3 regions of the Streptomyces sp. NPDC046862 genome follow, and region 1 is predicted to be linked to each of the others. Evidence: riboswitches for the same ligand, from Rfam matches in the RefSeq annotation. Region 1 holds a riboswitch; each other region holds the start of a gene.
The links. A riboswitch is a leader RNA that binds a small molecule or an ion and turns the genes downstream of it on or off. The one in region 1 is predicted to bind thiamine pyrophosphate.
Positions count from the first base shown of each region.

Region 1 (4,095 bases):
GAGGGCGGTCCCGAGGACACCGGCGAGCAGCGCCCACTGCCCCGCCCCGCGTGGCCGGCGCGCGGTCACGGCCGGGTCGACCAGCCGCAGCGCGCTCTCCCGCCGCCGTACGGTCCAGGCGTGCACGGCGAGGATCGCGCCCACCGCGGCGAACTGCAGGAGCGTCAGCACCGCGGCTGTGGAGAGGTCGAAGATCTCCGAGGTCTGCCGGTAGATCTCGACTTCGAGGGTGGAGAAGGTGGGCCCGCCGAGGATCTGGACCACACCGAAGGAGGTGAAGGTGAAGAGGAAGACCATCAGCGCGGCCGCCGCCACCGCCGGCGCGAGAGCGGGCAGGGTGACCTTCCGCCAGGCCCTCAGCGGCGAGGCGCCGAGCATCCGCGCGGCCTCCTCCTGCCGCGGGTCGAGCTGCGCCCAGAGTCCGCCCACGGTCCGTACGACGACGGCGTAGTTGAAGAACACATGGGCGAGCAGGATGGCCCAGACGGTGGTGTCGAGCCGTACGCCCCACAGCTCGTCCAGCAGTCCTCCCCGCCCGACCAGGGCCAGGAAGGCGGTCCCGACCACGACGGTGGGCAGCACGAAGGGAACGGTCACGACCGCCCGCAGGACCTGCTTGCCCCTGAAATCGAAGCGCGCGAAGACGTACGCGCCGGGGAGCGCGATCAGCAGCGTGAGCACCGTGGAGGCGAGCGCCTGCCAGGTGGTGAACCACAGGACGTGCCGGATGTCGGACTGCGCGAGCACGTCCCAGATCCGCCCGAACCGCCAGGCCCCGTCGACCTTCAGACCACGCGCGACGATCGCGGCGACGGGGTAGGCGAAGAACACCGCGAAGAACGCAACGGGCACGGCCATCAGCCCGAGCCGCGCCGCGCTCCCGCGCACGCCCGTTCGCCTGCCCTCGCGCGCGGCCTCGGCCGCTTCAGCTACTTCTGCTTCTGCTTCTGCTTCTACTTCAGTACGAGCGACGTCCACGACTTGACCCACTGATCACGGTTGTCGGCGATCTTCTGAGGCGCCATGGTCTCGGGGTCCGCGGCCTGCGGGCCGTACTTCACGAACTCCTCGGGCACCTGCGCGCCCATCAGCACCGGGTACACGAACATGTTGAGCGGCATGTCCTCCTGGAACTTCTTACTGATCAGGAAGTCGACGAGCGCCTTGCCGCCCTTGGTGTTCCGCGCGTTGCTCAGCAGCCCCGCGTACTCGACCTGCCGGAAGCAGGTGCGGGTCGCGACACCGGTCGGCGCGGTCTTCGGCCTCGGATCGGCGAAGACCACCTCTGCGGGCGGTGAGGAGGCGTACGAGACCACGAGCGGGCGGTCGCCCTTCGCCTTCTTGCCGCCGGCCGACCCGGAGAACTCCTCGTTGTAGGCCTGTTCCCAGCCGTCGACGACCTTCACGCCGTTCGCCTTGAGCTTCTTCCAGTAGTCCTGCCAGCCCCCGTCGCCGTACCTGGCCGCCGTCCCCAGCAGGAAGCCGAGGCCGGGCGAGGAGGTGGAGGCGTTCTCGGTGACGAGGAGGTTCTTGTACTCGGGCTCGACGAGGTCCTCGAAGGAGCTCGGCGGCTTCAGCCTGTTCTCGCTGAAGTAGGCCTTGTCGTAGTTGACGCAGATGTCACCGGAGTCGATGGGAGTGACCCGGTGCTTGTCCTGGTCGACCTGGTACTGCGACTGGACCTGATCGGCACCCTTGGCCTCGTACGGCTGGAAGAGCCCGTTGTCCAGCGCACGGGACAGCAGCGTGTTGTCGACGCCGAAGAAGACGTCGCCCTGCGGGTTGTCCTTGGTCAGGATGGCCTTGTTGACGGCCTGACCGGCGTCACCGTCCTTGAGGACCTTCACCTCGTACCCGGACTCCTTCTCGAACGCCTTCAGGACGTTCTTGGAGACGGCGAACGAGTCATGGCTGACGAGGGTGACGGTCCTGGACGAACCGGAGTCCGAGCCGCCGCTGCCGGAGCCGGACGAAGTGCAGGCGGACAGCGTGGCCAGACCGAGCCCGAGGGCGACGGCCACGACCTTCTTGGTGGTGCTCACTTGGATTCCTCCTGGGGTGACCAGGAAGAGACGCGGCCCTGCCCGGGACTTCCCTGGGGATCCCGGGCAGGGCGCAACAGCTCGAGTGGTGACCGATCTCCCTACCCAGAATGACCTGGGCGAGGTTCAGAGGGTCTGCGGCCTGTGCCGCACTCTCAGCGCTGTGGCGCTCCCCTGTCGGAATATGAAGATATACAGGTACGACGTTGTACTGGCTCAGACTACCGCTCGGTGGCCGCCAGCTGACCGCAGGCCCCGTCGATCTCCTGCCCACGGGTGTCCCGGACGGTCACCGGCACACCGTGCGCGGCGATCGCCTCGACGAACGCCTTCTCGTCCTCGGGCCGCGAGGCGGTCCACTTGGAACCGGGCGTCGGGTTCAGCGGAATCAGGTTCACATGCACGGGCTTGCCCCTGAGCAGCCGCCCGAGACGGTCACCACGCCACGCCTGGTCGTTGATGTCCCGGATCAGCGCGTACTCGATGGACAGCCGCCGCCCGGACTTCGCCGCGTACTCCCACCCGGCGTCCAGCACCTCCCGCACCTTCCACCGCGTGTTGACCGGTACGAGGGTGTCGCGCAGCTCGTCGTCCGGAGCGTGCAGCGAGATGGCGAGCCGGCACTTGAAGCCCTCCTCGGCGAACCGGTGAATGGCCGGCACGAGCCCGACAGTGGACACGGTGATACCGCGCTGGGACAGCCCGAGACCGTCCGGCTCGGGATCGGTGAGCGCACGAATGGCCCCCACGACCCGCTTGTAATTGGCAAGCGGCTCCCCCATCCCCATGAACACGATGTTGGACAACCGCGCGGGGCCCCCCGGGATCTCCCCGTCCCTGAGCGCCCGCATCCCGTCCACGATCTGGTGCACGATCTCCGCGGCGGACAGATTCCGGTCGAGCCCGGCCTGCCCGGTGGCGCAGAAGGGACAGTTCATCCCGCACCCGGCCTGCGAACTGATGCACATGGTCACCCGGTCCGGATAACGCATCAGCACCGACTCGACGAGCGTGCCGTCGAAGAGCCGCCACAAGGTCTTACGGGTCGTGTCCTGGTCCGTCGACAGATGCCGCACGACCGTCATCAGCTCCGGAAGCAGCGCCTCCTGCAGCTTGGCGCGCGAACCGGCAGGGATGTCGGTCCACTGCTCCGGGTCGTGCGCGTACCGCGCGAAGTAGTGCTGCGACAGCTGCTTCGCACGAAACGGCTTCTCCCCGACCGCGGCCACCGCCTCCTTGCGCTCGGCAGGCGTGAGATCAGCGAGATGCCGCGGCGGCTTCTTGGCTCCGCGCGGCGCGACGAAAGTGAGTTCTCCGGGTGCAGGCATAACCCACCCAGTGTCGCAGATCGACTCCCGGGCCCCGCACACGGCGATCACGGCGATCACGGCGATCACGGCCCAGGACCCCGCCGCGAGCCCTCTCCGCCCGCTAGCGCCACTCCCAGTGGTGCGTGGAGATCACCGGATCGCCGTCGCCGGGGGACTCTGCCGTGGTGAAGGCCGTTTCGGGGAGGCCGGAGACCTGGGCGTGCACCGTGTGGAGACGGTATTCGCCGGGCAGGCCGGGGTACGACGGTGAGGCGAGCTTCTCGACGGTCACCGAGAGGGACCGCGGGTCGAGCACGACGTCCGTTGCCCTGACTCCGAGTTCCTCGGCCAGGCACCGCAGCGCCGCCGCGGTCGCCGTCTCCCCCGGCTTCATCTTCTCGGTGGGCGGGGAGTTCCTCTTCCGCACGGCTCCGGTCGCCATCTGCTGGCCGACTTCCGTGAGTTGCCTGCCGTCCACCACGACGCGCACGCTGACGACCGAGACCCGGCGCAGTGGCGGGTCTCCGGACAGGACCGCCTCACCCGCGGTGATCTCGTCCCACAGGTTCCGTACGGACTTGACGGCGCCGACGCCCCAGGACTCGTACGGAATGCCGTTGCTCCGCAGCCAGTCCTGGAGTTCGTCCAGGCTCCCCGGGCTTCGCGGGTCCCGCATACGCCCCACCCCTCCCGTCACGCGGATCGTCGTGCGGTGATCCTACGGACGGAAGGGGTGGCGAGAA
Region 1 covers NZ_JBEYXP010000043.1:35,859-39,953, forward strand. The annotation lists gene AB0959_RS36835 (iron ABC transporter permease) at 1-858, opposite strand, end outside; gene AB0959_RS36840 (thiamine ABC transporter substrate-binding protein) at 954-2,042, opposite strand; TPP riboswitch at 2,123-2,228, opposite strand; gene rlmN (23S rRNA (adenine(2503)-C(2))-methyltransferase RlmN) at 2,264-3,370, opposite strand; gene AB0959_RS36850 (NUDIX domain-containing protein) at 3,474-4,028, opposite strand.

Region 2 (4,095 bases), on a different contig from region 1:
GGCACGTGCGCGTGCTCCACGATCAGCTGGAAGTTGTGCGGGTTGCGGATGCCGAGCCCGGAGCCGATCGGTGAGCCCAGCGGCATGATCGCGGCGCAGCCGGCGTCCTGGAGCTTCCGCGCCAGCACGGGGTCGTCGTTGGTGTACGGCAGCACCGTGAAACCGTCGTCGACCAGGGTCTCGGCGGCGTCCAGCAACTCGATCGGGTCGGGCAGCAGCGTGCGCTCGTCGGCGATGACCTCCAGCTTCACCAGGTCGGTGCCGAGCGCCTCGCGCGCGAGGCGGGCGGTCAGCACGGCCTCGCCCGCGGTGAAACAGCCCGCGGTGTTGGGCAGCACCCGGATGCCCAGCCTGCCCAGCACGGACAGCACCGAGCCGTGCGCCTGAGGGTTCACGCGGCGCATCGCGACCGTCGTCAGCTCCGTGCCGGACGCCACGAGGGAGCGTTCCAGGACGTCGAGGCTGGGCGCGCCGCCCGTGCCCATGATGAGGCGGGACGAGTAGGTCGTACCGCCGAGGACGAAGGGGTCGTCGGCCATGGGTCAGCCTCCTTGGACGGCCGTGAGGACTTCGACGCGGTCTCCCTCGGAGAGGGGCGTGGACGGCCACTGCGCGCGCGGGACGACGGTTTCGTTGAGCGCGGCGGCGACGCCCGACGGGGCCGCGGTGAGGGTTTTCACGAGCGAGTCGAGAGCTGTGCCCGCGGAGACCCTCCGCCGCTCTCCGTTGACGAAGACGTGCACGTCGTTCATGTCGTTCATGTCGTTCATGCGTGCTGCTCCGTGAGAGCGGCCGCGGCGAAGCGCCTGGGGGTGAAGTCGCGCGCCTCCTCGGGCAGTTCGCCCGTGGTGAGCGCATGCGCCATGACGTCACCGGTGACCGGGGTGAGGAGCACGCCGTTGCGGTAGTGGCCGGTCGCGAGGAGGAGTCCGTCGCACTCGGTCGGGCCGAGCAGGGGAGCGTTGTCGGGGGAGCCGGGGCGCAGTCCCGCGCGCGTCTCGGTGAGCGGCAGTTCGGTGATCCCGGGGACCAGCTCATGGGCGTCGCGGAGCAGTTCGTACACCCCGCCCGCGGTGACCGTCGTGTCCCAGCCGAGTTCCTCGCTGGTCGCGCCGACGACCAGTTCGCCGTTCTCACGGGGCACCAGGTAGACGTGGCTGCCGCGGACCACGGCGCGCACGGTCCGGCTCAGGAAGGGCGCGTACCGCTCCGGCACGGTCAGCCGCAGCACCTGCCCCTTCACGGGCCGTACCGGCGGCAGGACGTCGTCCGGGACGCCCGCCAGTCGCCCGCTCAGGCTGCCCGCGGCGAGGACGACCTGCCCGGCGGCGAGGTCGGTGCCGTCGGCGGTCCTGATCCCCACGGCCCGCTCCCGGACGACACGGAGCCTCTCGGCCCACGTCCGGTGGAAGACCACCCCGGCGCGCTCGCAGGCCGCGACGAGGGCTCTGGCGAGCCGCCTCGGGTCGATCTGGTGATCGCCGTCGACCCGCAGACCGCCGCGGACGCCCGGCGCGAGCATCGGCTCCAGACGGCGGCAGTCCCGTCCGCTCAGCCACTCCGAGTCCAGCCCCGACCGCCGTTGCAGCGCGTGCAGTTCACGCAGATGGGCGCGGTCGTCGGCGTCGAGCGCTACCGCCAGCGTGCCGCACCGGCGGTAGCCGAGGTCCAGACCCGTCGCCTCGGTCAGCTCGGCCGCGAAGGCCGGGTAGCGGTGCGCGGACGCCAGGTTGAGACCCAGCAGCGTCTGCTCCCCGTAGTGCAGTTCGGTCACCGCGGCCAGCATCCCGGCCGCCACGCGCGCGGCTCCACCGCCCGGCTCGGGGTCCACGACGGCCGTGGTGAACCCGCGTTGCGCGGCTCGCCACGCCGTCACGAGCCCGATGACGCCGCCCCCCACGACGAGGACGTCTGATGTGCCTGAAGGCGATGGCGTGCGCGGATCCGACGTGCGCGTGTCCGGCGTGCCTGTATCCGATGTACGTGTACGCGGCATGGGCGTCCAGCCCCTCCCTTCGCCGGCATGACCCGGATCAGGTTCGTACGGTCGGAGGCCGCCAGCCTCCCTCTCAGCCCGATGCGTCCGGGCTCCCGCGAGTGCTCTACGTTGGCCACCCTAGCCCGTGCCGTTCGCCTCAGTAAGGGAGCCTCCGCTCATGCCCCGCTCGCTCGACGGTCTCGTTCTCGCACCCGTCGCGGACCAGGCTCCAGGTCAGGTGGGTACCCGCACCCGGTTCACGTACCACGAGAAGGACGTCGAGATCTGGGCCGAGTACGCGGGCGGAGATGTCGTACGCGGCCACCTGGTGGGTACCCGTGACGGCGACCGGCTGGACTTCCGGTACGTGCAGCTCAAGCGGGACGGTACGACCTCGTCGGGGCACTGTGTGTCCCTCGTGACCGAGCTCCCCGACGGGCGTGTGTGCCTGGAGGAGAGCTGGGAGTGGGAGTCGCAGCCGGGCAGCGGAACGAGCGTTGTGGAACAGGTCACTGAGCCCGACCGCTGACTGACAATTCGTCAGGTGTCTATGGTGATCAGGTGAGCGAGCAGACGGAGGCACGAGGGACGGAGCGACGGGTCGTCGTCGTGGGCGCCGGCATGGCCGGGGTGCAGACCGCGGTCGTCCTGCGGGAGCAGGGCTTCGCGGGCCCTGTCACGCTGATCGGCGCGGAGCCGCACCAGCCGTACGACCGGCCGCCGCTGTCCAAGGCCGTCCTGCTCGGCAAGGCCGAGGGATCCGCCTTCGACGTCGACTTCGAGGCGCTCGGCATCGAGCTGCAGCTCGGCCGCGAGGTGCTCGGCGTGCGCCCCGGGGACCACGAACTCGACACGGCGACGGGCCCGGTCCCCTACGACGTCCTCGTGCTCGCGACCGGCGCGGAGCCCGTCCGGCTGCCGGGTGCCGAGGGCGTGCCCGGCGTGCACCTGCTGCGCACCCTGGACGACGCGGAGCGGCTGCGGCCCGTCCTGGCCCGCCAGCACGACGTCGTGGTCGTGGGAGCCGGCTGGATCGGGGCGGAGTTCGCCACGGCCGCGCGCGAGGCGGGCTGTGCGGTGACGGTCGTCGAGGCCGCGGACCGCCCGCTCGCGGGAGCCCTCCCCGCCGAGGTGGCCGCACCCATGGCCGCCTGGTACGCGGACAGCGGGGCGGTCCTGCGCACCCGCGCGCGCGTGGAGCGCGTCGAGGACGGGACGGTGGTCCTGGACGACGGCTCGCGCGTGAGGGCGGGCGCGGTGGTCGTGGGCATCGGGGCACGCCCGGCGACGGTGTGGCTGAGGGACTCGGGCATCGAGCTCGGCGCGTACGGCGAAGTGGTGGCCGACGACCACCTGCGGACCTCCGCGCCGGACGTCTACGCGGTCGGCGACTGCGCGTCCTTCCCTTCAGGACGGTACGGAGAACGTCTCCTGGTCCACCACTGGGACAACGCCCTCCAGGGCCCCCGCACGGTGGCGGCCGACATCGTCGGCGAGACCCCGGCGCCGTACGACCCGGTGCCGTACTTCTGGTCGGAACAGTTCGGCCGCTTCGTGCAGTACGTCGGCCACCACGCCCCGGCCGACACGACCGTGTGGCGCGGCGACCCCACGGGTGCCGCCTGGTCGGTGTGCTGGCTGCGTGAGGGGCGTCTGGTCGCCCTGCTCGCGGTGGGGCGCCCCCGGGACCTGGCGCAGGGACGGCGGCTGATCGAGGCGGGTACGGCCATGGACCCGGAGCTGCTGGCGGACCCGTCGCGCCCGCTGAAGAGCGCCACCGCCTAGCCGATGCCCCCGGTCGGCCCACTTCTGACCTGCGCCGGAGGCCGCTCGGCTACCCACTGTCAGTCCGGGATGGCAGTCTTGATGCCGTGACCGAGATTGACGCAAAAATCGATGCTCTCGTCCCCGCGTGGCTGAATCTCCCCGACATCGCCGAGATGTTCGACGTCGAGGTGACCCGTGTGCGGCAGCTGGTCAAGGAGGGCCAGCTCATCGCCGTACGCCGGGGCGAGAACCGCGCGCTGTACGTCCCCGCCGACTTCATCGACGGGGACAAGGTCGTCAAGGGCCTGTCCGGCACCCTGACGCTCCTGAGGGACGACGGCTTCACGGTG
Region 2 covers NZ_JBEYXP010000022.1:80,208-84,302, reverse strand. The annotation lists gene AB0959_RS24555 (thiazole synthase) at 1-539, opposite strand, end outside; gene thiS (sulfur carrier protein ThiS) at 543-752, opposite strand; gene thiO (glycine oxidase ThiO) at 767-1,996, opposite strand; TPP riboswitch at 1,994-2,105, opposite strand; gene AB0959_RS24540 (hypothetical protein) at 2,157-2,507, shown strand; gene AB0959_RS24535 (FAD-dependent oxidoreductase) at 2,540-3,763, shown strand; gene AB0959_RS24530 (Rv2175c family DNA-binding protein) at 3,850-4,095, shown strand, end outside.
Region 2: another riboswitch for thiamine pyrophosphate. It lies ahead of thiO (glycine oxidase ThiO); the one in region 1 lies ahead of AB0959_RS36840 (thiamine ABC transporter substrate-binding protein).

Region 3 (4,095 bases), on a different contig from region 1:
AGCGGCTCAACCCCGAACAACTGCGCACCATGGCGCTCAACGCCACCGCGCTCATCACGGCCGCCGCGACGACCGAATACCAGTACTACGTGAAGGTCCGTGAGGAACTGCGCCATCCGGCGCCGTCCACCCCGTCGTCCCGCGAAGGCACCTCCGGCCCGGTCGAGCCGGGCGGCGCCGCGGTGGGGCTCGCGACCACCATGGGGGAGGTCACCGAGACGGCCGGGGCGGGCGCCGGAGCCGTCGTCGCCGTCCTCGCTCCCGTCCTCGCCGGTACCGCCGCGGCGATCTTCCTGCTCGTGGGATACGTCCTGAAGATGCTCGACCCCCAGCCGGGCATCGCGCAGACCCTCACGACGACCGGGTGGGTCTTCGGGGCGGTCACGGCGGCCGCCATCCTCGTGGCCGCCGTCGGCCTCCTGCTCACCGCCCTGCGCAACGGCGCCACCTCGTTGGACGCCGAGGCACAGGGCGAGTTGAACGAAGAGGTGGCCCGGGCGAGGGAAGCCTGGCTCGAGGCCCTGCTGGAGCGCGGCATCATGCCGTTCCTCCGCGAGGCCCTCACCGACCCGGCCTCCGCCGTCATGGGCGATGCGGTCCCGTCCACCCCACCCAGCCGTATCCCGCACCTCGGCTACAACCGACCGGGCTTCAGCAGCCCCGGAGAGGGCGGCCCCGCCGCCGGCTCTCGCCCGAGCTACTCCAGCCCGGACTTCACGAGCCCGGACTTCGGAGGGCCGGAGCACCAGCCGGAGTGACGCACCGGGGACCGGGCCGCCGCCATGCCGGAGCCTTACTCCGGCCCCGGCGGCCGCCCCGCAGCGTCACTCCGGTCTGTGGTCGGCCGAGGCGGACCCGTGAGCCAGCCCGCGCGCCGGCCTCTGCGGCTTGCCCGAGCGACCGAACGGGCCGGGAGGTCGACAGCCGCCTGGAGCCACCGGCCCTGCCGCTCAGTCGGCGATCGGCAGATACACCCGGTTCCCACTCGCCGCGAACTCCCTCGACTTCTGCACCATGCCCTCCTCGATCTCGGCCTGGGATCCGCCGTGTTCACGGCGGATGTCCTGGGAGATCTTCATCGAGCAGAACTTCGGGCCGCACATGGAGCAGAAATGGGCCGTCTTGGCGGGTTCCGCGGGAAGCGTCTCGTCGTGGAACTCACGGGCCGTGTCGGGGTCGAGGGCAAGGTTGAACTGGTCCTCCCAGCGGAACTCGAAGCGGGCGTCCGACAGCGCGTCGTCCCACTCCTGTGCGCCAGGGTGTCCCTTGGCGAGGTCCGCCGCATGGGCCGCGATCTTGTAGGTGATGACGCCGGTCTTGACGTCGTCACGATTGGGCAGGCCCAAGTGCTCCTTGGGCGTGACGTAGCAGAGCATCGCCGTGCCCCACCACGCGATCATCGCGGCACCTATGCCCGAGGTGATGTGGTCGTACGCCGGTGCGACGTCGGTGGTCAGCGGGCCGAGCGTATAGAACGGAGCCTCATCGCAGATCTCCTGCTGAAGGTCGATGTTCTCCTTGATCTTGTGCATCGGGACGTGTCCCGGCCCCTCGATCATGGTCTGTACGTGGAAACGCTTCGCGATCCGGTTGAGTTCCCCGAGCGTGCGGAGTTCAGCGAACTGCGCCTCGTCGTTGGCGTCCGCGATCGAGCCGGGCCGGAGACCGTCACCGAGCGAGTACGTGACGTCGTACGCGGCGAGGATCTCGCACAGTTCCTCGAAGTTCTCGTACAGGAACGACTCCTTGTGGTGCGCCAGGCACCACGCCGCCATGATCGAGCCGCCGCGCGAGACGATGCCGGTCTTGCGGTTCGCCGTCAGGGGGACGTACGGGAGGCGCACGCCCGCGTGGACCGTCATGTAGTCCACGCCCTGCTCGGCCTGCTCGATGACCGTGTCCTTGTAGATCTCCCAGGTCAGTTCCTCGGCCCTCCCGTCGACCTTCTCCAGCGCCTGATAGAGCGGCACCGTGCCGATGGGGACGGGGGAGTTGCGCAGCACCCACTCGCGCGTGGTGTGGATATTGCGTCCCGTGGACAGGTCCATGACCGTGTCGGCGCCCCATCGGGTCGCCCAGGTCATCTTCTCGACCTCCTCCTCGATGGAGGACGTGACCGCCGAGTTGCCGATGTTGGCGTTGACCTTCACCAGGAACCGCTTGCCGATGATCATTGGCTCGATCTCGGGGTGGTTCACGTTGGCGGGCAGTACCGCCCTGCCCGCCGCGATCTCCTCGCGGACGACCTCGGGCGAGACGTTCTCCCGGACGGCCACGAACTCCATCTCGGGCGTGATCTCTCCGCGTCGCGCGTAGGCGAGCTGGGTCACGGCCTTGCCGTCCCGGCTCCGGCGCGGTTGCCTCGGTCGCCCGGGGAAGACCGCGTCGAGGTTGCGCAGCCCACCACGCGGTGACGTGTGCTTGATCCCGTCGTCCTCGGGCCGGACGGCACGGCCCGCATACTCCTCGGTGTCTCCACGAGCGACGATCCAGCTCTCGCGAAGAGGAGAGAGTCCCCTGCGGACATCCGTGTCGACACTCGGATCGGTGTACGGGCCGGAGGTGTCGTACAGGGTGACCGACTGCCCGTTGGTGAGGTGCACCTGGCGGACCGGCACCTGCAGGTCGGGGCGCGATCCCCCGACGTATGCCTTGTGCCAGCCGTTGGACTTCCCGGCCTCCTGCGGCTTTTCGCCCTGAGATGCGACGGACGAGCCGTTCGTCTGGTTGGAGGCAGGCGTGCTTGTGTCCTTGTTGGTCATGTGACCTACTCCCTACGCCGGCATTACCCGGTAACAGGTTCAGCGGTCGACGCAGCGATGTCCGCCCGGCGATGTTCCACGTGAAACATCGCGTCTGCGGAGGTCAGCGCCCTCTCAGCCCGGTGCTCCGAGCTCCCGCGTGTGCAAAGGTGCCTCCACGCTAGCGTCAGATGTGGCGCGGTGAACAGTGGGCCCCCGCCGTTCTTGCGATGATCGGTCGGTGACCACGATGCGACAGCCCCCGCTCCCGCCCTCGGAGCCCCCACACGGACACGGTCCCGGCTACGGCCATGGACACGGCGCCGGTGGTGGCCAAGGCCCTGGTGGCGGGCATGGATCCGGTGGCGGGCATGGATCCGGTGGCGGCTGGGGCCCCGGCGGAGGCCACGGCCCTGGTGACGGCCAAGACCCCGGTGACGGCCGTGATCCCCATGACGGTCAGGGGCATGGCCACGGCCCGGATGCGGGCAGGAGCCACGGGCACTCCCACAGCCACGGCCCGGCCACCCCCGTCTCCCGGCACCTGCGCAAGGTCATCGCCGCAGTGCTGATCCCCTTCGCCACGGCGGTCGTCGTGGGCCTTGTCGTGCTCTGGCCCGGCGGCGCCCCACCGCACGAGCGCACCGGCGTCGGCTTCGACCGGCAGACCCAGCAGGCCACGGTCACCAAGGTCGTGGAGGTGGACTGCAAGTCCGTGAACGCCTCGGGGGAGGCCCCGACCGGCGACACGTCGACCGCCGAGGGCTCGTCGGCCCAGCAGCAGGCGAACGGCACCTGCAAGAAGGCGACGATCAGGGTCGACACCGGCAACGACAAGGGCCGCACGTTCACGGAGATCGTCCAGCCGGACCAGTCACGGCAGTTGGAGCAGGGCCAAGAGGTCGTGGCCGCCTACGAGCCCTCGGCGCCCAAGGACCTGCAGTACTCCGTGACCGACGTGAACCGGAAGTTCCCGATGGCGCTGCTCGCCGGGATCTTCGCGCTCGCCGTCGTGGTGGTGGGCCGCCTGCGCGGTGTCATGGCACTGGTCGCGCTCACCATCAGCTTCCTGGTGCTGACCTTCTTCATCCTCCCCGCCATCCTGCAGGGGTCGAACCCGCTGGTCGTGGCGGTGGTCGGAGCGAGCGCCATCATGCTGATCGCGCTCTACATGTGTCACGGTCTCTCCGCCCGCACCTCGGTCGCCGTGCTCGGCACCCTGGCTTCGCTGCTGCTGATCGGTGTGCTCGGCTCTCAGTTCATCGGCTGGGCCTCGCTGACCGGCAACACGGACGACAACACGGGCCTGATCCACGGCCTCTACCCGTCGATCGACATGAGCGGTCTGCTGCTC
Region 3 covers NZ_JBEYXP010000008.1:77,888-81,982, reverse strand. The annotation lists gene AB0959_RS11070 (hypothetical protein) at 1-758, shown strand, start outside; gene thiC (phosphomethylpyrimidine synthase ThiC) at 951-2,762, opposite strand; TPP riboswitch at 2,755-2,911, opposite strand; gene AB0959_RS11060 (YibE/F family protein) at 2,983-4,095, shown strand, end outside.
Region 3: another riboswitch for thiamine pyrophosphate. It lies ahead of thiC (phosphomethylpyrimidine synthase ThiC); the one in region 1 lies ahead of AB0959_RS36840 (thiamine ABC transporter substrate-binding protein).